Regions from separate parts of the Metasolibacillus sp. FSL H7-0170 genome, predicted to be linked through region 4. Evidence: riboswitches for the same ligand, from Rfam matches in the RefSeq annotation. Region 4 holds a riboswitch; each other region holds the start of a gene.
The links. Region 4 has a riboswitch for cobalamin ahead of MHH70_RS08995 (ABC transporter substrate-binding protein). Riboswitches for the same ligand answer to the same signal wherever they lie in the genome.
Positions count from the first base shown of each region.

Region 1: linked by a shared signal. The riboswitch ahead of MHH70_RS16755 (precorrin-6A/cobalt-precorrin-6A reductase) and the one ahead of MHH70_RS08995 (ABC transporter substrate-binding protein) in region 4 are both predicted to bind cobalamin.
Region 2: linked by a shared signal. The riboswitch ahead of metE (5-methyltetrahydropteroyltriglutamate--homocysteine S-methyltransferase) and the one ahead of MHH70_RS08995 (ABC transporter substrate-binding protein) in region 4 are both predicted to bind cobalamin.
Region 3: linked by a shared signal. The riboswitch ahead of MHH70_RS16790 (DUF4430 domain-containing protein) and the one ahead of MHH70_RS08995 (ABC transporter substrate-binding protein) in region 4 are both predicted to bind cobalamin.

Region 1 covers NZ_CP151964.1:3,581,946-3,588,144, reverse strand. Annotated here, with positions in the region: gene MHH70_RS16765 (energy-coupling factor transporter ATPase) at 1-1,386, shown strand, start outside; gene MHH70_RS16760 (ECF transporter S component) at 1,365-2,066, shown strand; cobalamin riboswitch at 2,272-2,456, shown strand; gene MHH70_RS16755 (precorrin-6A/cobalt-precorrin-6A reductase) at 2,620-2,904, shown strand; partial or broken gene MHH70_RS16750 ((4Fe-4S)-binding protein) at 3,284-3,496, shown strand; gene MHH70_RS16745 (GNAT family N-acetyltransferase) at 3,527-3,802, shown strand; gene MHH70_RS16740 (dipeptide ABC transporter ATP-binding protein) at 3,958-4,929, opposite strand; gene MHH70_RS16735 (ABC transporter ATP-binding protein) at 4,913-5,914, opposite strand; gene MHH70_RS16730 (aminotransferase class III-fold pyridoxal phosphate-dependent enzyme) at 5,945-6,199, opposite strand, start outside.
Region 2 covers NZ_CP151964.1:740,008-746,206, reverse strand. Annotated here, with positions in the region: gene MHH70_RS03470 (hypothetical protein) at 63-917, shown strand; cobalamin riboswitch at 1,094-1,276, shown strand; gene metE (5-methyltetrahydropteroyltriglutamate--homocysteine S-methyltransferase) at 1,461-3,752, shown strand; gene MHH70_RS03460 (hypothetical protein) at 3,766-3,957, shown strand; gene MHH70_RS03455 (hypothetical protein) at 4,331-4,564, shown strand; gene MHH70_RS03450 (histidine phosphatase family protein) at 4,568-5,119, shown strand; gene MHH70_RS03445 (NUDIX hydrolase) at 5,134-5,595, shown strand; gene MHH70_RS03440 (hypothetical protein) at 5,961-6,110, shown strand.
Region 3 covers NZ_CP151964.1:3,592,868-3,599,066, forward strand. Annotated here, with positions in the region: gene MHH70_RS16785 (S-layer homology domain-containing protein) at 1-3,018, opposite strand, end outside; gene MHH70_RS16790 (DUF4430 domain-containing protein) at 3,097-3,822, opposite strand; cobalamin riboswitch at 3,984-4,183, opposite strand; gene kynU (kynureninase) at 4,505-5,776, shown strand; gene MHH70_RS16800 (cyclase family protein) at 5,776-6,199, shown strand, end outside.
Region 4 covers NZ_CP151964.1:1,936,804-1,943,002, reverse strand. Annotated here, with positions in the region: gene MHH70_RS09020 (acyl-CoA dehydrogenase family protein) at 1-487, shown strand, start outside; gene MHH70_RS09015 (transporter substrate-binding domain-containing protein) at 477-1,334, shown strand; gene MHH70_RS09010 (amino acid ABC transporter permease) at 1,415-2,125, shown strand; gene MHH70_RS09005 (amino acid ABC transporter permease) at 2,138-2,851, shown strand; gene MHH70_RS09000 (amino acid ABC transporter ATP-binding protein) at 2,871-3,626, shown strand; cobalamin riboswitch at 3,706-3,888, shown strand; gene MHH70_RS08995 (ABC transporter substrate-binding protein) at 3,999-4,961, shown strand; gene MHH70_RS08990 (iron ABC transporter permease) at 5,363-6,199, shown strand, end outside.

The DNA of each region.
Region 1 (6,199 bases), 1.6 Mb from region 4:
CATCCCGATAATCAAATTGTGACAGATAAAGTATGGCATGAACTTGCCTTTGGATTAGAGAGCCTCGGCCTCGACTCACCAACAATTCGTCGTAGAGTAGCTGAGATGGCTAATTTTTTCGGCATCCATAAATGGTTTCATCAAAAAACAACAGCGCTCTCTGGGGGGCAAAAACAGCTCTTAAACTTAGCATCAATTATGGTCATGCAGCCAAAATTATTGCTGCTTGATGAGCCAACATCACAATTAGACCCAATAGCTGCCTTGGAATTTATTCAAACATTGCATCGCTTAAATAAAGAATTAGGCATTACAATTATTTTAATTGAGCACCGTTTAGAAGAAGTGTTACCACTTGCCGACCGAGTATTTATTATGGATGAGGGCAGCATTTTATTCGACGGTCCACCAAAGGCAATTTTAAAGAAGCTACCAGCGAATCATGCGATGCTGACAGCACTGCCGACCGCAATGAAGATTTTCCATCTACTGAACGGAGTAGGGCCCGTCCCTCTTACAATCCGCGAGGGACAACGCTGGCTTAGCAACCAGCAATTCAACGCTGCCTCATCGCATATGCTAGCAACAACAGAAAAAAATACAGCAAATATTGTATTAGAGGCAAAGGATGTTGCCTTTCGCTACGAAAAAAATGGTTTAGATATTGTTCAGCATTTTAATCTACAAGTAAGGGAATGTGAGTTTTTAACAATTATCGGTGGTAATGGCACTGGGAAATCTACAGTGCTTGCTATTTTAGCAGGACTCCAAAAGCCTTATCGTGGCAAATTATTATTATTTAATAAAGCTTTAAAAAGCTACAGCAACAAAGAATTGTATCAGCAATATTTAACTTTATTACCGCAGGACCCAAAATCATTATTTGTACAAAAAACAGTTCGCCAAGAGCTAGATGATATGGCTTATTTACATAAAATAGAAGATAGAAAAATACAAGAGACGATTCAATTATTTAACTTAACACATTTGCTTCATCGACATCCGTATGATTTAAGCGGTGGGGAACAGCAAAAATTAGCACTTGCAAAGCTTTTATTAATGGAACCTAAAATTCTGCTACTAGATGAACCGACAAAAGGACTAGATGCACATGCAAAAGAAGAACTCGCGAAAATAATAAAGGATTTACAAGTAAAAGGTATGACCATTATTATGGTGACACATGATATTGAATTTTCAGCCCAATATAGCAGTAGATGTGCCTTGTTTTTTGATGGCAATATCGTATCAGAGGATGAGCCTCGCGCGTTTTATAGTGGAAACAGCTTTTATACAACGGCTGCCCATCGAATAACAAGAGAACAATTGAGCAATGCCATTACATGTGAGGATGTCGTTACTTTATGTCAAAAAACATTCGTTTAATCATCTCTCTATTTGTCATCTTAGTGTTAATTCCTCTTACTTTATATGCGGGTATTACATTATTTGCTGATAGGAAATATTATTTTATTTCAATTGTCATTATAATTTTAGCATCTGTTCCCTTTTTCCTGTCATTTGAACGGAGAAAGCCTCAGCCGCGCGAAATTTTAGTAATAGCCGTAATGTCTGCTATTTCAGTGGCGGGTCGAGCGTTATTTGTCATTACCCCCGGCTTCAAGCCGGTCGCTGCAATCACAGCGATTACAGGTTTTTCACTTGGAGCGGAGGCAGGTTTTTTAACAGGAGCCATTTCTGCATTAGTATCAAATATGTTTTTTGGACAGGGTCCTTGGACGCCATTTCAAATGTTTATGTGGGGAATGATTGGCTTTATAGCAGGTTTGCTCGGTAAAACAGGTATCATGCATAAAAAAATTCCTCTTATTTTATTCGGTATTTTTGCAGGCGTTTTCTTTTCCTTCGGTATGGACATTTGGGGAACGATTTCCATGTACGGTGTTTTCAGCTGGGAAGCTTATGTACTTGCGTTAACTTCCGCTGTACCATTTATGATTGTTTATGCTGTTTCCAATGTGATTTTTTTATTATTATTAGAAAAGCCTATAAGGGAAAAACTCGAGCGTATTAAAAATAAATATGGCGTATTGGCTTCCAAATAAGCCCAATTGAAAAATGAGAATGAGTTAGGCTTGCTTTCATGCTAGTTGAAATAGAAGTGACAAGTGCCCCCGTAAACCTTCTAACGAAAATACATTAGTTGGAGGAAATGCGCCAACCGCAATGGAAATCAGCGCTCTATTAAGCACATTCTTAAAATAAAACAGTTGAAATTTGCATAAAATATGTTATCGTAAAATCATAATCGAATATGATGGTTAAATGAGTGCTTAGCAATGCTGAGGTAAAAGGGAAATTAGTGAGAAGCTAATGCAGCCCCCGCTACTGTAAGTGCAGATGAAATCACGAAAATCACTGTTCAAGCGAATGGGAAGATGTGAAAGTAAAAAGAAGCACGAGCCAGGAAACCTGCTCGTTTAATTAGTCACTTGCTTTTCGGAGGGAGAAGTATAGGCGAGACATCAAATGTAAGGAATGTGTATATACGAATATATACGCACTTTTTAAACATGGAATCTCATAGCCTGTATCTCTTCACTTTTAGAGATACAGCTTTTTTATTTTTAAGCACGTTAGACCATGAGGAGGGCTCATATGATTTTATTTATAGAAGGAATAAATGAAACTCGAGAATTAGCTGTCACTTTACAACAACAAGGGCACACTCTTATCACAAAAGGTACTTGCCTGGCTGGCACCTTTTTAATTAGCGATTTATCAGTTAATGAAATAGTTGATATGATTACACAACACGAGATTACTTGTGTTGTCGATGCTAGTCATCCCTTTGCTGAAGAAGCATCAAAAACAGCTATGGAAGCTGCTATCAATTGTGGAGTATCCTATGTGCGTTATGAACAACCTCAATTGCTTATGTAATCAATTACAATGTGACGCAATTGATTGTTAGTTGAACCAATCGGGCTTTTACGGGTAGTTAATCTCTCACTTATCCTTTAGCGTATTTTCACTTAAATCTTGCAGTGGCCGTCTTACTGCCCGTTAATGCGGGATAAAGTGAACCTTCAATCCGTGGATGCTTTTCTCCACGGATTGTTAGTTGAACCACTCGGGCATTTACGGGCAGTTAATCTCCCACTTATCCTTAGCATATTTTCACATAAGTTTTGAAGTGGGCGTCTTACTGCCCGTTAATGCGGGACAAACTATAAGTGATATTTTTCATTGCCATCTTTTAATGTTTTAAGTAAGATAAAAACAAGCTTTCATATTACATTATGAGGGAGGATGGGTGAAAATGAGTGAACAACAATTATTAAACGCTGGTTATCGTAAATATAGTGGAGAAAAAATCGACGTTTTTTACTCAAAGGATTTATGTGAGCATGTTGGGAACTGTGTTAAAGGGAGCATTGATGTGTTCAATCCAAAAAGAAAACCGTGGGTACTAGTAGATGCTAAATCTGCTGATGAGGTAGCTCGTATTATTGACACATGCCCAACAAAGGCGTTGCAATATGTCTTTAGGAAGGAAGCAATTATGGAAATTACTATTGAAGAAAAACGAGTTATCGCTACAAAAGATGGTGTAGAACTTGGCGAGATGACATTCGTCAATTCCAACGATAAGTTTTATATTATTGACCATACGGGTGTTTATGATGCTGCACGTGGGTTAGGTGTCGGTAAAAAAATGGTACAGGCATTTGTTGAACATGCACGCACAAACAATATAAAGATACTTCCATTATGCCCATTCGCTAAAGCTGAGTTTGAAAAAAATCACGAGAGCTATGCGGATGTCTTGCATTCTTAATGTAGTAACGGCTCCCCATGCTTCTTCTGTGAAGAATGCGAAGCCGTAGCAAAGTGATATTGCTTTCCACGACAAAAAGAAGGTGTCTCAAAATAGCTTTTCAAACACCCTCTTTCTGTATATAAAATTCCATTGATTATAGGCTCACTTTATTATCAAGAATGTAAGTGACACGCTACTGCCCTTGAGTCATTTGTAAATTGTAGTTGTGGCTGCTCCGTTTTGCATTTTTCCATTGCAAATGGGCAGCGAGTATGAAAGTGGCAGCCAGTTGGTGGTGATGTTGGACTTGGCAAATCTCCTTTTATAATGATGCGCTCTTTACTTTTTTCCTCTGTTACTTGAGGTACTGCTGAGATAAGCGCCTCTGTATAAGGATGTAAAGGTTTGGAAAATATCGTTTCCGTATCGCCAATTTCTACAATTCTCCCTAAATACATAACCATTATTCGGTCTGCTATATATTGAACAACAGAAAGGTCATGCGTGATAAACATATAGGTTAAATCATATTCCTCTTGTAAATCCTTCAGTAAATTCAATATTTGAGCTTGGACAGATATATCGAGTGCTGAGACAGGTTCATCTGCAATAATTAACTTCGGATTTAAGACAAGCGCTCTAGCTATCCCGATACGCTGACGTTGACCGCCACTGAATTCATGTGGGTATCGCGATAAATAGGATTCGTCTAACCCCACATCTTTCATAATGTTTTTAATAATTTTTTGCCGTTCCTGCTTTGTTCCAATTTTATGAACAATTAATGGCTCTAATAAGGTTCTCTCAATCGTCCATCTAGGATTTAAGCTTGCGTAAGGGTCTTGGAAAATCATTTGCATACTGCGACGTACTTCCTTTAATTTTGGTCCTTTGCAATTCATTAAAGACTTGCCCTCAAGCAAAATATCACCTGTTGTAGCTTCTAATAATTGAATAATGACTTTAGCTAAAGTTGATTTTCCGCAGCCACTTTCACCAACAATCCCTAATGTTTCGCCTTTTTTAATATGAAAATCGACATTATCAACAGCCTTTACAACTGTAGCACCCGCTTTGTTTTTTTTCATCGGATAATATTTTTTGAGCTCTTTTACATTTAGTATTACTTCATCCTTGATTTCCATTCGTACTCACCGCCTCGTTTTCATATAACCAACAAGCAACGCTCGTCTGATTTTCTTGAGTTATTAATTCAGGTGGTACTTCATGACATTTTTTCATTGCTTGTGGACAACGATCCGCAAATCTACAGCCTTTAGACCAATTTCCCGGTCTTGGCACGTTTCCTTTAATATACGATAATCGTGCTTGTCCAGCTGCTGTTGTTGGTAAAGATGCTAATAATCCTTGTGTATAAGGATGTAAAGGCTTATGCAATACATCCTTAACCTTACCTATTTCTACAATGCGCCCAGCATACATAACCGCTACACGATCACAGGATTCATGTACAACACCTAAATCATGTGTGATTAACATCAATGCCATATTATTATTTGCCTGAATTTCTTTAATTAAATCTATAATTTGTGCTTGTATCGTAACATCTAAAGCGGTAGTCGGTTCATCTGCTATAAGTAATTTAGGCTTGCATATAATTGCCATAGCAATCATAATTCTTTGACGCATACCGCCTGATAACTGGTGAGGATAGTTTTTTACGATTTCTTCAGGTCTTGATATGCCGACTTGTTTAATTAATTGAATAATTTCTTCTTTTCGCTCTGATTTATTTAATTTCGTATGAATTTTTAATACTTCTTCGATTTGTTTCCCTATTTTCATTACAGGATTTAAAGCAGTCATAGGTTCTTGGAAGATCATCGACAACTCAACAGCTCGTATTTTTTTATATTCTTTTCGTGTTAATTGGCTTAAATCATATTGCTCCGCAAAGCATAATGTATCAGCCTGTATTGTTAGCGGTTTTTTTATTAAACCCATAATCGAAAGCGCTGTTAATGACTTACCACATCCACTCTCACCAACAATGCCTATCGATTCTCGTTCATATATATCAAATGAAATCCCATCAACAATATTCACTTTGTCCTTCTCTTTATGAAATGAAGTTGACAAATTATTTACCTCTAATACTTTTTGTGTCAATTGAATCCCTCCTCACCTTCATAGCACTGTTTAAATTTTTGCTACTTGTTTCAATGCCTTTTCCATTGCCGCCTCAAGTATCGTTAACTCCTTGTCCTCATGTGCCAATGAAATAGCATGATGAGACAATGGCTTTGCTAAGCAGTACAATTGGTCGCCCTGCATTGATTGAATAAAAGCGATGTATTGCTCTGCATTCCCATGTGCAGCCTCACGATAATTTGTTGGCTTCTCTTTTGTAAAATACCAATGAATATGCCCACCCTTTCCAACCATATGCGCATC
Region 2 (6,199 bases), 1.2 Mb from region 4:
CATACTTTACTCACATTTCTTGGCTATACTGAAAAAGCAGATAGATAATGGGAGGAAAAAGTATGAAAAAAATATTTGCATTTTTAGGGCTATGCTTTTTAATAGCTGCTCAAAGCGTTTCGGCGCATACTATGACAGAGAAAAACATCTATGAGGACGTTGAACCAACTGCTGAAAATGCGCAAAAAATACTATTGTTAAATAGTTTAGGGTTGCTTGGTTATAATGGACAGGATATGAAGCTAGCGCAAGAAAAAAACTTATCACGTATGGAATTTGCAGCATGGGTTGCGGGCTTTTACCAATTAGAGGGGGAAGATTTTGAGCAGCAAGCAAATGCTAGTTTGCAGGAGGAATATGTATCCTCGTTAGAGGGTGATATTACATATAAGGAGCTAAATACAGCGCTTTTCCATAAGGCATTAAATCTTGATGAGCCAGACGCAACAATGACAAAGGCACAATATATCGATTTTATTTTTGCGCATTTGAATGATGATATGGGCGGTCATACATTGCCACAAATGGGCGGCTTCGTTACTGGTCCTACAGGTGTGATTGAAGAAGTAAAAATGGAAGATAAAACAACGATTCTAGTCATCGCTGGTCATGAATATCCTTTATCTGGACATCCGCGTATTTCTGCAACTTCTGACAAGGCAGAGGATTGGATAGGTAGCACTGTTGAGCTGTCTTATTTTACAACAGCAAGTGGCGGTCATAGTCACAGTCATGGTCATGACGACCATCATGCGGAAGAGAATTCTGTAGAAGATATGGCATTGCATTATGTACAGCTACAGCAAACAGCGGCTAATGCAGCAGAGGAAGCAAGCACTAAAAGCGGCTGGCTTATGTCAGCAATTATTGTTGTGATATTAGCTGGATTAGCATTACTGTTTTTAAAGCGTAAATAAAGAGGCTCTTTGCTAATGGAAAATCAAATTGTTGAGAGCAGTGGGGAAGGGTGTGTCTGAAAATTCATTTTGAGACACGCCTTTTTACAGCTTTTTTTAAAACATACTAAAGAAATAAAAATATTAAGAAAAGATAGCACATTTAGATAAAAGTATGATAAAGTAATAGCACAATTGAATAATGTGTAAGAGTTGGTGCCAAGCGAAGGTTTGGCTTAAAAGGGAAGTCGGTGCAAATCCGACGCTGTCCCGCAACTGTAAGTCGGAGCAAATCACAAATGCCACTGGTGGGAAACTGGGAAGGCTGTGAGGCGCTGTGATGACAAGCCAGGAGACCTGCCAATATCTAGTACACACCAAATACCTACGTGGAAATAGGTGGTGAAAAGTAACGATAAATGTTACAAGTACGAGCGATAAAACAAGAGCGAATGGAATACCATTACGTGTTTTTTTGCGATATATAAATTAATTAGCCATTTTCCAATGAGGGAAAATGGTTTTTTGTTGTAAAAAACTAATTTTGAAAGGTTGGTTTGTGAAATGGCATATGTAACAACAACGATTGGCTATCCATATATTGGGGAAAATCGCCAATGGAAAAAGTCTTTAGAAAAGTTTTGGAAACACGAAATAACAGAAGAGGATTTTCTAGCACAGCAAAAGGAAATTCGTTTAAGTCGCATCGAAAAACAATTGCAGCTAGGATTGAATGTAGTATCAGTTGGCGATTTTACCAATTATGACCGCGTGCTGGATATGGCTGTTATGTTTGGACTTGTACCAAAGCGCTTTAATTGGCAAGGTGGGAAAGTTGATTTGCAAACTTATTATGCTATGGCACGTGGCAATAAAGAGGCAGTCGCAAGTGAAATGACGAAATGGTTTAATACGAATTATCACTATATTGTGCCTGAATACGAAGGGCAACCACTACAGTTAACAGAAAATACAGTGCTAAAGCATTTTATAGAAGCAAAGGCTGCATTTGATATTACCGCAAAGCCGACACTTATTGGCCCTTATACATTTATAAAACTAACAAAGGGCTATGACCGCGTATCTCAAGCGTCATTCGTTTTAGCCATTTTACCTTTATATGCACAAATAATAAAGGAGCTAACTGAGGTTGGCGCGGAATGGATACAGCTTGAGGAGCCGGCGCTTGTTACTTCATTAGATAAGGAAGAAATTCAACTTGTGCAGGAAATATATGCACAGCTCTCTGCATCTGTACCAGAAGCGAAATTGATGTTACAAACATATTTTGAATCCTTATCAGCATACGAGCAGCTTACACAGCTCCCAGTTCATGGTATTGGGCTAGATTTCATACATGGCTATACGCATAATATGAATGCACTACGTCAGCATGGTTTCCCAGGAGACAAAGTTTTAGCTATTGGTATCATCAATGGACGAGATATTTGGCGGGCAAATTTAGCGGAAGTATATTCGACGGTGAAGGCAATTGAGCAACTTTCAGGTGCTAAGGAGCTATGGATTCAGCCTTCGTGCCATTTACAGCATACACCTATTACGACGAAGTTTGAAGCAAGGCTCGATTCGACCTTGCGAGATGCGCTTGCTTTTGCAGATGAAAAAATAGTTGAAATTGTGGAAGTAACAGCTTATTTGAATGGACAGGACACATCAACTAATAGCGCCATATCAACAAGCATGAAGGCGATAGAAGCGTTGAAAAACCATCCTATTCGCAACAATAAGGGAGTACAACAGGCAGTTCAAATGATTCAGCAAGCAGATTTTGAGCGCAAAACATCCTATAAAGAGCGTGTGGCAATTCAACAGAAGGCGCTACAATTACCGTTATTTCCTACAACGACGATTGGTAGCTTCCCGCAATCAGATGAAGTAAAGCAAAAGCGCAATGCATGGCGCAAAGGTGATGTAACAACTGAAGTGTACAATGAATTTTTAAAGCGAGAAACAGCACGCTGGATTGCAATCCAGGAGGAGCTGGATATTGATGTTCTAGTGCATGGTGAGTTTGAGCGGACAGACATGGTAGAATATTTTGGCGAAAAGCTAGCAGGTTTTGCATTTACTGAAAATGCATGGGTAGTATCTTACGGCTCACGCTGTGTAAAGCCACCAATTATTTACGGAGATGTAGCGTGGGAAGCGCCGATGACTGTGAAGGAAACACTTTATGCACAAAGCTTAACAAAGCGTCGTGTGAAAGGAATGTTAACAGGTCCTGTAACAATTCTGAATTGGTCATTTGTGCGTGATGATATAGAGCGTAAAGACGTGACATATCAAATTGCATTAGCATTGCGTCAGGAAATCGAGGCACTTGAGCAAGCAGGTATTTCCATTATTCAGGTAGACGAGCCCGCATTAAGAGAAGGCTTACCGCTTCGCAAAGAGCAGTGGGATGCTTATTTACAATGGGCTGTAGGAGGCTTTAAGCTGGCGACAGCCAGCGTAAAGAATGAAACGCAAATTCATACACATATGTGTTACTGCGAATTCAATGATTTCATTGAGCCAATTAGTGCCTTGGATGCGGATGTAATTTCAATCGAAACGTCTAGAAGTCATGGAGAGCTCATTCGCTCACTACAGAATAACCCTTACGACAAAGGCATCGGCTTAGGTGTTTATGATATTCATAGCCCACGCGTGCCAAGTGAGGAAGAAATGCTGACAATTATGGAAGATAGCCTACAAGTATTAGCACGTAACCAATTTTGGGTAAATCCAGATTGCGGCTTAAAAACGCGTAAGGAGCCAGAAACGGTGGCAGCGTTAGCAAATATGGTAGCAGCAGCGAAAACATTGCGTCAGCAAATCGAGCAAGTAATTTAAAGAGGTGCACAAAATGGATAGACAGGTAGTAAAACATTATGAGCAATTATTAAAATCAAATATTATGCAAAATCAGCTAAATGGTGTTTCAAAAACTTTGCATGAACAAGTGGCGCAGTTAATTGCAAATGATAAAGATGATAAGATTGAAATTCAACTAGCCTATAATAATGTAATACGAGAGATAGTGGGGGAAGAGCATTAACTTCTTTCAGCATTCAAGGGATGTCCCAAAAGCCGTGCATAGCCTGCATTTTGGGACATCCCTGTCCTTTTTTTTTCAAATATCATCGCTATTAGTTCAAAAAGCGGGATTATTTCATCGTATATTTGTGTAATGAACCATTTGTTATTTTCCTTCCCAGTTATCTTGATATTAGCATAGCAATAATAGTAAAGTTAATGGAGGGCTGTTGGAAAAGGCAAATTTGTTTTGGAAGTGCATTGAAAGAGGAATTTCATTCTTTTCTCTTTTACTTTGAGGAACCCTATGTTACTCTCGTTTTCAATCAGTAAGTTTTTGTCAAAAACTCATGGATACCCCATATGAATGAAAGTGAATAATGGAGGGGAAATATATGAACATCCGACAAGAGGATGATTATGTCATAATTAATGGCTTTAAAATTGAAGGAAGAATTTTAGAAGAGCGTTGTCAACAATGTCGCAGTCAAAAAATTCGAGATGACCAGTATGATGCTTATTTTTGTGCAACATGCAATAAATGGCTTGAGGAAAAATGTAATGACTCAGACTGTCACTATTGCTCACAAAGACCAAATAAACCAATCCCAGAGCAGTACAGGAGATAGGCGATGAATACAATTTATTTCGTGCGCCATGCACACTCATACTACACACCAGACGAATACAACAGACCTTTATCAAAAGAAGGCTGGGTGGAGGCGCAGAAATTAGTAAAAGTGTTTGGAGCATTAGAAATTCACGCAATATATGCCAGTAATTATAAACGTGCCATTGAAACAATTCAGCCGATAGCAAGTGAGAAAAACTTAACGATTATTCAAAAAGAAACATTGAATGAACGCATTTTAGCAACGGAAACGATTTCTGATTTTTTAAGTGGCATTGCCAAAGTATGGGCTGAACCGACTTTCTCTTTTGCAGGAGGCGAGTCAAACATAACCGCCCAAAAACGTGTTATTCCAACTATTGCAAAATTGCTGAACTGCCATAAAAATGAAAACATCGTCGTTGGCACACATGGCAATATTTTAACCTTATTATTGAACTATTTCGATAAACAATATGATATAGAGTTTTGGCAAAGCTTAAAAATGCCAGATATTATCGTAGCAAAATTCGCAAATAATAAATTGATTTCAGTAGAACGGTTAATCTATTAACTTAAGGAGATTACATGCAAACGAAAAATCATGGATATACTTTTTTGAAGTTACTACAGCTTCAAGAAAATGAGCTAGTAAGGCTTGAACCATTAGCAGGCTCGTATGCTATTATTCAAATGAAAGGAAAATGGTTAATTTGTTATAATCGTTGGCGCAATCAATGGGAATTACCAGCAGGAAAACGTGAAGTAAGAGAAACACCAAGGCAATGCGCGATGCGGGAGCTATATGAGGAAACGGGACAAGTGGTCAAAAAGTTACTGTTTGTTGGTGTAGCGCAAAGTCAAAATATAGAAACTGGTAAAAGCAAATACAACCCCATATACTATGGGGAACTGGAGCAATTAATGCCTTTTACAGTAAATGAAGAAATGTCGCATATTCATTTATGGGATATGGTTGGACAGATAGATGTAATAGATGAACTTGATTTTGCTCTATTACAGTGCTTATCTAAATTTTATTTTAAATAAAAAAACAAGCCACTAAATCTAGTATTTCCCTATTTTCAAAGGCATATATTTTGCCGAAACACCAAACAAAAGCGTCCAAAATGCCTACTACCGCACGGCATTTTGGACGCCCTTTACCCCAACTTCCCAAATAAACCTTTTCGTGCATCTAGTTCAACTTTGTGACTACAATCATCACATGCAAACCTACCATTCATATTTTGCTTGTACAACTGATACTTGCGAGAGCCTTCTACAATTTTAAAATCTTTTTTGCAACAAATGCAATTTGCTACGTAATAAAACAATTTGCTTCTCCTCGCTTTCCGAAAGATTCCATCCAATTATAACATGTAAATTAATGAAATATTGTGACATAAAATGAAATGATTTTAGGAAAAAGCTTATTTAAGGCACAATTCCGTCGTCATATTGCTGACAAAGTTGTGGCAACAGGTAAAGAGGTAAAGGAAGGTGCATACAGACCATCACAGCTTTACCGTTACAATCATCGCTGGGTCTTTGGCTCATTATAAAGACCCTAAAATCAAATATATAGGAATAATCATCATAATTCATAGTTAGCCTTCCACTCCATACCATTATTCGATAGACTAATAAATAG
Region 3 (6,199 bases), 1.7 Mb from region 4:
TGTAATTTCAGTAACTGCACTGTCCACTACAGTTGTTTCCCCAACATTTTCAGCTTGTTCAGTTTCACAATCTTCCACGCTTTCAGGACATTGCTTTTCTTTGCATTCCTCATCATCCTCAGCGCAGACAGTACCACCAGCGCCGCCACTTTCAATTCCGTCAACATAACCACCAACATCTTTTCCTAAATCAGTTGTATAAAGCCATTCAACAGAATCATTTGCAGAGAGAACGTAATTGGCAGCAGAGTATGAAGGGAAATGACCATTTACTCGATACATCCAACCACTTAAAGCCCCGCGGTCGAATTCATAAAGACCTGCGATACCATCAATATATACGCCATACTCTGTTTGGCGATAGCTTAGTGCAATGCCATTTTCCTCAGTTACACGTCTTAAAACATCAAAAGCCGTTTCTCCAGCAAATAATTTAGTTGCTGTTGCTCTTAACGGTACTTCATTGGAAGAAATTCGAATAGATACCGTTGCATAGCCAATTTCCTCTTTTTCAGAAGGAACAGTTGGTGGATTTCCATTATTATCAGGAGGGGAAGGCTCCTCCTCATCGCTATCATCCCCGTCGTCAGGCTTAGATGGATTATCTTTCGTATCTGACATATCGTATAGCGTTGTTTGTCCACTTAGTAAACGGTTGTAGGCTGCTAATGTATAACCAACCTGCACTGTTGCCATGCCATTTGCATTTGTTTGGCTATGAACATGTTTAAAGCCACCGTCAGTTGATTGATATGTCATTATATTAGAAATGACTTTGTTAAATCGTTCATCCTTATTTACATCAATCCCTAAGCTTACAAGTGCTGTTACAACTTGGGCAGCACTTTCAGGGTTTTCAGAACCTTTGAATGAAGAAAAATCTGCTGATTTATAGCCACCATTAGGTAATTGTATTATTGCTAATTTAGCAATTGCTCGATCAATTACTTCTTTTACTTTTATATTACTTTGATAATATGGTGCAAGTGCTTGTAGTGTCATCCCTGTTACGTCTGCGTCATCATTACTACCACTTAATGCAAAGCCACCAACACCTTTAATTTCCTTCGATAAAATATAATCTATTAATTTATCTCGCGTTGTTGTTGCTGTTTCTGGCAAATCGAATGCCCAAGTATCAAGGGCAATCAATGAATAGACTGCGGAGTTTATGCCAGGACTTATAGCAAAATTATAATCTGTTAACTTTTCTACAAGATTGTAACCACCAACATCTCTAGGATCTTTACCAATTGCAGTAAGTGCAATAATTACTCGAGACCAATCTGTTGATTGGCTACCTATTTTCCCATTTGTTGCTTTTACATGTTTTACGAGATTGCTATAATATTGCTCATAATAATCTTTATATTTATCAGAATTGTCACCACGAGCTAATGTTAAAATTGTCCATTCTGAGCCATAAGTAGGTATAGCTGAGCTTGATAATAAATAATTGGCAACAGCATGATAGGCATCGACTGTAGGAGGTTGCAATTCTATTAAACGTTTTTGTAAAGCCTCTAATATTGCATAGTTTGTGACACGAGTTTTGAATTCATCTAGCAATTGGTCATAGGCCAGCTGTGCCTCAATTACTTTCGATCTGTCAGCCCAAACTAGTGTTTCTACAGAAGGAAGCGCATCAATTTTAGAGATAACTAGATTGATATCACCTTCTGCATTCAGTATTTTTTCTTTTTCTAACAAAGTATTATAGTTGCCTATGCGACTTTGCCAGTTTCCAGGGTCTGTTATACGTAATAAGCTTTGATACGCATCTTTAGCTGCTTTTAATTGCTCAAAAGCGAATGGGCTAGTTACATCAATGGCATCAATTAACAATGCTACATATTTTGCTTCCTTGGCAAAAAGCTCTTGTTTGTTTGTGACGTCATCTTTAAACGGTTGATTTACAGGGGGTAAACTAGGGACCCATGGATTAGGCACTGTTCGGACGCTAGTTATGCCATTATACTTTTTTCTAGCATAGTCTAGAGATTCTTTTATTATCGGATTTACTGTTAAATCTTCTATTTCTGGAAGTGCGTCAATAGCAAGAATTGCATATTTAACTTCTTTTTCAGCTAACGCATGATCAAGAGCTTCTAATGTTGAATCAGTCGGCTTCCATCGACCGCTAATGTTGAAAAGAGATGTATATACTTTACGTATTTCTTCAAGCTGAGCACTAAGATTTGCATCTAAAGTCGTTATTTGCTCAACAGGAGGTGTCGCATTAGTTGGATCGGTCATATAGTTGATGGCGAAGTTAGCTTCTTTTTGACGTAACAGTTGTTGATAAGGCGTCGTATCGAATATATTTCGTATGCCTAACTGTTGTAATTTAGCTTCTTTTTCTCTAATTGCAAGTAGTTGTTGATAAATCGCTTCGGTTGGTTCTAATTCATCAGGCAATGCGATAATTAAATCGCTTATTTCCTTTACTGCCTCTGGAACAACCTGAACTTTAACAGTTTTAGATATTGTATCTACGGTAGCAGTAATCTCTGTATCTCCAATGCCGACAGCTGTTATGAGCCCATCGGCATCAACTGCTGCAACTTCAGGATTACTCGAAGTCCATGTAATTATGGCGCTATCATCTGTAGTTGGGATAGAAGCAGTAAGTTGAGCTGTATCACCCGATTTTAATAATAAAGGTCCCTCTGGATTCAGCTGGATAGCATTAATTAAAAGCGGTGTAAATTCCATAAAAGGAGCTAATCCATCTGAATCACCTAATGGTATCTGTTGCCCAAGCTCGCTTTCAGATTTTAATACATTATCTTGCTCTGTTGAATCTTCCAATTCTATTTCATTATTAGGCTCTATAGCATTATCTTGTTCTATTAAATTATCAAGATTACTATCGCTGATTTCATTAGTATTTTCAATGTTTAGCTCGTTTATTTCTCCTTCTAAATGCTGTGCTTTAATTACACTAACTGGAGAGAATAGTGATAATACTAAAATAAAGACAAGTGCTATATGCAGTTGTTTTTTCCATATAGTCAATTCAAAATCACACCTTTATAAATAGTTAAATACTGACAAGGAAAGAGTGTATCACCTTGTCAGTATTAGTTGACTTAGCTATTGTACTTCGATTTCAAGAGGATCACTTGCTAAACCGCCAAGTAATGCACTAGCAGAGGCCGTAATGATAATAGTGCCTGCATTTGCTTGACCTGCAAATGTAATGACAGCTTGTTGATTTGTATTCACAGTAATCGACTGCGCTGTTAATGCAGTTGTACCTGTATTAATTGTCCAATTTGCTAAATTAGAAGCCGCCACAGTATTAAATAAATCACCAGTTAAATTTACTGTAACAGATGGATTTACATCATCGACAGCAACTGTATTTGTAGTCTTTAATTGAGCCCAAGTTGTGTAATACACACGAACTACATCATTAGCAGATAATACATAAGCGTCTAATCCAACAGTGGGACTGTTACCATTTACTGTATATACCCAGCCATCCCAGCCACCTAGGCTACCAGCTGCTAGTCCTTCGATTGACTCAAGATATGGACCAAAAGTAGGGTGAACTGTTACGACATAAGACTTGTTTTGAGCTGTTAATACTTGCTCTAAAAATGATAATGCAGTTGTACTAGCAGTAACATCTTGAGTTGTAGAAGTAACAATAGGTGTGCCATATAATCCATCAACAGATAAGGAAACATTTGACACTGTTGCTCGTTGTACCTCATTTACCGGCTGTAATACCGCCGCACTTGCTGCTGGTGATACGAGCGAAACTGCCAAAAGCAGGGCAAACGCTAGATGCCACCATTTTTTGAATTGAACCATTTACAAAACCTCCTATTTTTTATTTCGTGAATGTTTTGCAGTTAACTCAAAAATAAAAAGATGCTCCTCCAAAAAGGGGAAGCATCTCATGGAAAACAGAAAATAGGCATAGTGTGCCTGTCCGTCTATTTGCCGTAAGTTCTCCTAGCTTCCGAAGAGAGTTAATACGATGAAATAAAGGCAGGTCTCCTGGCTCGTGTATCCTAGTTCAGAACCTTCCCATCTACTAGAGGCATTTTTCCTCGTTGGACAGTGGTATACTCTGTAGTCATCTACACTTACAGTTGCGGAAACAGCTTCGGTTTTGCACCGAATTCCCTATTAAGCTCATAAATTGAGCACCTTTATTCTGCAATTACTATTCACTTATTGGTAAGTGTAGCATAATTCTCTGGTTTTCGAAATAGTTAGAAAAAGAGAAAAGACCATCTGAAATAATAAACGTTTCAGATGACCTCCTTTAAATTTAAAATATTACATCATATTTGCAATTTGTAGCGTTCTTTTTAGTATTTTTGCCGTTTGTCCACGAGTTAATGGAACTTTTGGCTCAAAATTTCCATTCTCTTTTCCTGTCATAATATTAAGGCTATTTAATAGCTCAATATAAAGGTTTTCTCATATCCCTATGAATGTTACTATCAATTTGAGTGTTAAAAATAAGAAGAGGGGTGGCTGACGCATGACAGCAAACACATGGGCATATGCCAAACGCTTAGATGAAACATATGAAATTGCCTCAATGCGGGAGGAGTTTTATATGCAAGAGGGGCGTATTTATTTCGATGGCAATTCATTAGGGCTGATGTCAAAGCGTGCAGAAAAGACGTTACACAGCTTGATGAATTCATGGAAAGAATACGGTATTGATGGTTGGACAAAGGGCGAGCATGCTTGGTTTTTCCTTGCTGAGAAGCTTGGTGCACAAATGGCACAAATTGTAGGCGCACAAAAGGAAGAGGTAGTTGTCACTGGCTCGACAACGAGCAATTTACATCAGCTCGTTGCGACATTTTACAAGCCAGAGGGAAAGAGAACGAAGATTTTAGCGGATGAATTAAATTTCCCCTCTGATATTTATGCTTTAAAATCACAACTAGCATTAAAGGGTTATGATGAGTCACATTTAATTCGTGTGGCATCACGAGATGGGCAAATGCTAGATGAAGAAGATATTATTGCGGCAATGACAGATGAAGTAGCATTAATTGTTTTACCGGGTGTGCTTTATCGCAGTGGGCAAATTTTAAATATGGAGCAATTAACGAAGGCAGCACATGAACGTGGTATTATAATTGGCTTTGATTTATGTCATTCAGTTGGCTCAGTTGTACATCATTTACATGACTGGAATGTGGATTTTGCTTTTTGGTGCACGTATAAGCATTTGAATGGCGGACCGGGTAGTACAGGGGCTCTTTTTGTGCATGAGAAGCATTTTGGGACAGCACCGGGCTTAGCTGGCTGGTTTGGCTCAAATAAAGAAAAGCAATTTACGATGAGTCATACATTTGAGCCAGCATTTGAGGCTGGGGGCTTTCAGGTAGGAACACCAAATGTGTTGAGTATGGCGCCATTGTTAGGAGCGCTTGGGTTGTTTAATGAAATGGGCATTGATAATGTGCGAAAGCGTTCGTTGGCATTATCAGATTACATGCTGCAATGCGTGGAGGATATGCTTGGTGAATATAGCTTTAAAGTGTGTAGCCCAGTAGAGCATGAAAGGCGTGGTGGTCATATTTATCTAGAGCATCCAGATGCCGCACGCATTTGCAAGGCATTGAAGGAGCGCGGTGTTATTCCTGATTTCCGTGCACCACAGGGGATTCGCTTAGCGGCAGTTGCAATGTATAACACATTTGAAGAAGTGTATAAATGTTTTGAAATTTTAAAGGATATTATGGAAACGAAAGTATATGAGAAATTTACGAATGAAAGAGAGATTGTAGCGTAATGGGGTGGATTGATATAACACAGCCGTTGAACAAAAATATCGCGACATGGGCAGGCGATACAAAATTTATCTATGAAACGGTTGCAACAAAGGAGCATACAGGCTCTGTCAATGTCGGTATGCTACAGATGAGCCTTCACTCAGGCACGCATATGGACGCACCATTTCATTTTGATAACAATGGACAGACATTTGAGCAGCTTGATTTAGAGCGCTGTATCGGAAAAGTGGTCGTTGTGGAATGCTTGGATAGTGAATTTATTGAAATGTCGCATGTTGCAGGGAAAATTACAGGAGTAAATGCTGTATTTTTTAAAACAAAAACGCTAGCTAACGCACATATTTTTCCTCAGGAAGTACCTACACTAACAATAGAAACTGTAGCGTATTTAAAAGAAAGCGACATTAATTTAATTGGAGTGG
Region 4 (6,199 bases):
TTCTACAGGTTTTAAGGTGAATGGTTGGGCATTATTAGTTCCTACTACTTATTTAGGTATCGCACAAGCTGCACGTGATTATGCTGTTCATTTTGCGACAACACATAAACCAAATAGCTTAAATGGTCCGATAAGCGACTTGCCAAATGTGCAAGCACTCATTGGAGAAATTGAGTTAGCACTGGCAACAGCACGCTTCACATTGTACGGGGCGGCAGAGGCTTATATAAATCCGACTCGTAAACAGTTTGTGCAGCAAGAGCTCAATATTGCCAAGCATGTTGTGACAAATAATGCATTGCAAATTGTGGATAAGGCGATGCGCTTAGTTGGTGCAAAAAGCTTGCAACGCAATAATCCACTGCAGCGTTATTATCGTGATGTGAGGGCAGGCTTACACAATCCACCAATGGATGATATGACAATAAAAAAGTTGGCTGAAGCAGCTATTCAACAAGCAAAAGGAGAGACTTTACATGTTAATTAAAAAAATATTACAGTTTACAGCAATTAGCTTTGCAGCGGTTTCTATACTAGTGGCGTGCAGTGACGGCGAGGCTGCTACAACGTCAAATGGAGAAGCGGTGAAAAAGGTAAAGGTAGCTTATGACCAGTCAGGCAAGCCAATGACTTATATTGATGAAAACGGTAATCCAACAGGCTATGACGTTGAAGTAATGAAATTAGTCGATGAAATTTTAGAAGATTACGAGTTTGAATTTGTTGGAACGTCGAACGATGATTTATTAATCGGTGTTGAGCAAGGGAAGTATCAGGTAGGTGTGAAAAATGCCTTCTGGACAGAGGAGCGAACAGCAAAATTTATTTTTCCACAGGAGTTTTTAGGATTAAGTAGTGCAGGGCTTGTTGTAAAAAAAGAAAATGCCCATATTAAAAATTTGAGCGACTTTGCTTCAGCAGGGTTTACGCTAGCGCCAATCGCGGCAAATAACGCCCAGTATACAGTCATTGCTGAATACAATGAAGCGAATCCGGATAACCAAGTCAAGCTACAGGCAGGGGAGGAGTTTTCGGTTGATGTTGTGCAATGGGTGAATGAAGGGCGTGTAGATGGTGGTGTACAAATCGAAGGTAGCTTTAACGGTCAAGTATTAACGGAGGGCGGCCCGTATCATCATTTAAAGGATGATGTTGTGTATAACGAGTTTGCAGTAATTAAAACATGGCCGCTATTTAATAAAAAGGAGCAGGAATTCGCAGATGCCTATGATAAAGCAATTCAGCAGTTAAAGGAAACGGATGCGCTAAATAAGCTAAGCGAACAATTTTACGGTAAGGATTTATTCAAAGTGTTAGATTCTGTAAAACGTTAGATGAATTGATTAGCTAAGGGAGAGCATATGCAAACTGCTTTCCCAATAGCTGCATACATAATGAATCGGTGGTGAGATGAATGGAAAAATACTTTGATATCATTTATTTATGGTCAGCGCTTCCACAGCTATTGCCATTTTTATTTGTGACATTATATGTTGCTGCTCTTGCGGTCGCTTTTGGTAGTGCTGCTGGATTGGTGTTAGCGATGGCGAAATTAAGCAATCATGCATTGCTGCGTTGGCTTGCGAATGGCTATACAACAATTATCCGTTGTACGCCTTCAATTGTATTATTATTTCTTGTGTACTACGGGGTTCCGGCATTCGCTGAAAATTTATTAAATATCAATTTGCATAATGTGCATACAGGTGTTTTTGTAGTGATAACATTTAGCTTACAGTTTGCGGCGATGATGTCCGAGGTAATTCGTTCTTCTTATTTAGCAATTGATAGAGGACAGCATGAGGCAGCTGTTAGCGTCGGTCTCACACCACTGCAAGCCTATCGACGCATTGTTTTTCCACAAGCATTTGTTGTTGCCATACCGAATTTTGGAAATGGCTTAATTGCGGTATTACAGGAAGGGGCACTTGCCTATACGATAGGCTTTATCGATATTGTAGGAAAGGCAAATTTAATTATTGCGAATAACTATGGTACGCATACGTTAGAAATTTTTATGGCTTTAGCTATTATTTATTGGATTTTGTCGATTACGTTAGAGAAGCTATTTGCAAAATTGGAGCGAGCATTTAGCAAAGGGAAGAGCTCAATCAAGGCAACATAAGGAGTGATGTGCATGGATTTTATTAATATAGCATTTTTAATAAATACCTTTTGGGTTGCGGTGAGCGGTGTGCCAATTGCGTTATTGGTAACGATTGTATCGCTTATATTAGCAATACCTTTAGCTTTTCTACTTGCCATGTCGCGTATTTATGAAGTGCCGATTATTAACCGTTTAACAAAAATTTATGTGTCTTTTGTGCGTGGCACGCCAGTAATTATTCAAATTTTTGTGCTCTACAGCAGCATCCCACTCATTTTAGCAGGTCTATTTGAAAAATATAATATCAATTACTCCATTTATGATGTGAATCCATTATGGTATGCCCTTATTATATTTACGTTCAATACAGCCGCAGTTTTAACTGAGGTGTTCCGCTCTGCATTGCAAACTGTTCCTAAAGGGCAGCTAGAGGCGGCGCATTCTGTTGGCTTGACAACGGCACAGGCTTACTGGCGTATTGTGATTCCACAATCTTTGGTAGTGGCGCTACCTAATTTATGTACAGCAACGATTAATTTGATTAAGGCGACATCGCTTGGTTATGCCATTTCGTTACAGGAAATTACATTGAAGGCGAAGGTTGCTGCTAATGTTGGCTACAATTATTTAGAGGCATATATCGATATTTTCATCGTTTATTTAATTTTATGTATGACGGTAGAGTATTTATTTAAACGCTATGAACGCTATTTAAGTCGCTATAAAATGAATCTTCAAAGTTAAATGTAAAGGGGGAGAGCTGATGCTACAAATTACAAATATTCATAAATCATTCGGGCGCAATGAGATTTTAAAGGGCGTTGATTTAACTGTTTCAAAAGGGGATGTTGTTGTTATTTTAGGTCCCAGTGGTTCAGGTAAAACAACATTGCTGCGCTGTATTAATTTTTTGGAGCGTGCGGATAAAGGAACGGCGAGCTTTGGTGAAATAACAGTTGATTTAAAAAATGCCTCTAAAAAGGAAGTGCTTGCTGTACGTAAAAAAACCGCCTTTGTATTTCAAAATTATAATTTATTTCATAATAAAACGGCACTGGAAAATGTCGCAGAAGGCTTAATTATAGGTAGGAAAATGAATAAGGAGCAGGCGTATGGACTTGCGAAAGAGGCACTCGATCAAGTAGGTTTGACGCATAAATATGATGCCTACCCAAGTCAATTATCTGGTGGTCAGCAGCAGCGGGTTGGTATAGCCCGAGCTATTGTATTATCGCCTGATGTAATTTTATTTGATGAGCCGACATCAGCGCTTGACCCCGAGCTTGTAGGGGAAGTTTTAGAGGTCATGAAAACAATCGCGAAGTCTGGCACAACGATGATTGTCGTCACACATGAAATGTCATTTGCGCGAGATGTAGCAAGCCATGTCATTTTTATGGATGGAGGTCAAATTGTTGAGGAAGGCTCCGCGCATGAGATTTTTGTACAACCAAAAGAGGAGCGCACAAAGCAGTTTTTACGTCGCGTACTACCTGAAGAGTATAACTACCATATTTAGCACCTACACAATCTCAATTTTTTCGCTATAATTAAAGTGGAGACATTGAGATTTTATTCATTGTCAAAGATAAAAAAGTTCATAGTGAAGCACAAAAGGTTCCTTGTAGATGATAAGGAGTAAAAGGGAAATCAGTGAAAATCTGATGCGGTCCCGCCACTGTAAATGCTAGTTTCTAGCGGTATGCCACTGAATTTTTGGGAAGGCGCTAGAGATGTATGATGCATAAGCCAGGAGACCTGCCTTTCGTGTAAAGCCAATGACAACCTACGAGGATAGGGTGGCGCCGCTATTTTAATAGTGCCCTATTATAATCTCTCGTATTTGTCGAGGGATTTTTTTGTTATTTTGTTTAATTAGGAGGAATTAGAAGTGAAAAAGTTTTGGTCAATTATAATGACGATGCTGTTAGCAACAGGCTTGCTTGCAGCGTGTGGACAGGATGACAATAAGGAGCCACAAACGCAAGATGAGCAGCAAACAGAAGTACAGCAAGAAACGGACGAGCTCGCAGCAGCCTTTCCTGCGACAGTAACAGATGCTTTAGGCAGAGAGGTTACGCTTGAGCATGCACCAGAAAAAATCATCTCTTTAACACCATCAAATACAGAAATTTTATTTGCTTTAAATTTAGAAAATGAGGTTGTTGGCGTCAACGATATTGATGATTATCCACCAGCAGTAGCTGAAAAAGAAAGAGTCGGTAGCATGGAATACAATGTTGAAAAAATCGTCTCCTTACAGCCCGATATTGTTTTTGCACATGAATCAAGCATGTTCGCAGTTGAGCCAGCATTAGAGCAATTAGAAGCAGCGGGCGTAACGGTGTTCGTCGTTAAAAATGCGGCAACATTTGAAGAAACATATATGACAATGGAACAAATCGGTACTTTAACAGGTAAAGTAGAAGAAGCAGAGAAAATGGTGGAATCTATTAAAACGAAGCTAGCTGATATACAGGCAAAAGTGGAAGGACAAGAAGAAAAATCAGCTTTCGTTGTTGTTGGTATGACACCAGATATTTATGCAGTTGGTCAAAACACATTTATGGATGAGATGCTAAAAGCAATCAATATTAAAAACGTTGTTGAAGCGGATGAATGGCCAATGTATAGTCCAGAGGATTTTGTTGCAAGCAATCCAAGCACAATTATCGTGACATACGCAGAAGATGTGGACGCAGTTTTAAATAACCCAGCATTTGCTGAAATGGATGCGGTGAAAAACGGCGCAGTTTACACTGTAGATGGCAGTATGACAAGCCGTCAAGGTCCTCGCATTGCGGATGGGGTAGAATCAATTGCAAAGGCAATGTATCCAGAAATTTTTAAATAAAGTGAAACTTCAATCAGTGGGATTCCTCATCCCCACTGATTGTTAGTTGACCCACTCGGGCATTTACGGGCAGTTAATCTCGCACTTATCTTTTAACGTATTGTCACTTAAGTCTTGAAGTGGGCGTTTTACTGCCCGTTAATGCGGGATAAGTCTGGATGAGGGCTGCCTAAAAGAATTATAAGAAATTGAACATTTGTTGATTATTCCAAATAAAGGGGACATCTAAAAAAACGTCTATAATCAGCGTTTTGGACGATGACTCTTTGGTAAAAGGTTTATATTCCTAAGCGATAGAGAAGAAACGAAAATCTCCCTTTTAATACGATACCAATACAAAATTCCCTTTTTGGATAGCCCTACTCCAGAATAAGCGTTTATTTAAAGGCAGGCGATTCTATTTGAGTCAAAATAAAAAGGCAGTAATTGCATATGTCATATCAATTGCATTACTACTCATAAGTATATGGTTAGGAGTTGCGGTAGGTTCAGTGAACATACCGCTATCTACTTTATGGGATAGAGAGGCTGACCCAACCGCCTACAGTATTTTATGGAATATTCGAATGCCTAGAGTAATGCTTGCTGCGCTCGTTGGTGCGTCGCTGGCGATAGCGGGGGCGGCATTTCAAGGTTTATTAAAAAACCCACTCGCTGATCCATATACGCTCGGTATCTCGTCAGGGGCCTCTGTCGGTGCAGTGGCAACTATTTATTTTTCAGTATCGCTTCCGATGCTTGGCGTTTTCACATTGCCGATTTTTAGTATGCTTGGCGCAGCGATAACAATGATCATTGTGATGACTTTTGCGCGCCTTGTTGACCGAACGATGAAAATGGAGACATTAATATTAACTGGGGTTATTTTTAGCTCTTTTTTAGGTTCCTGTATTTCTTTAATGATTGCGTTGACAGGGGAGCAGCTACGAATGATTATGGGCTGGCTACTTGGTAGCGTTTCGATGCGCGGCTGGCCATATGTGCAAATGATTATCCCGTTCGTTATTATCGGTGTACTTTTAATTTGGTTAAACCGTCGTGAGCTGAATGCGATGGTTTACGGAGAAGAGCGTGCAAAGCATTTAGGCGTTGATGTGAAGCGCAGTAAATATATTATTTTAGCTGGTGGTTCTATACTGACAGGTGCTGCGGTTGCCGTCTCTGGTACGATTGGTTTCGTTGGGCTTGTCGTGCCACATATGGTGCGCATGCTTGTCGGAGCAGACCACCGTTTGCTG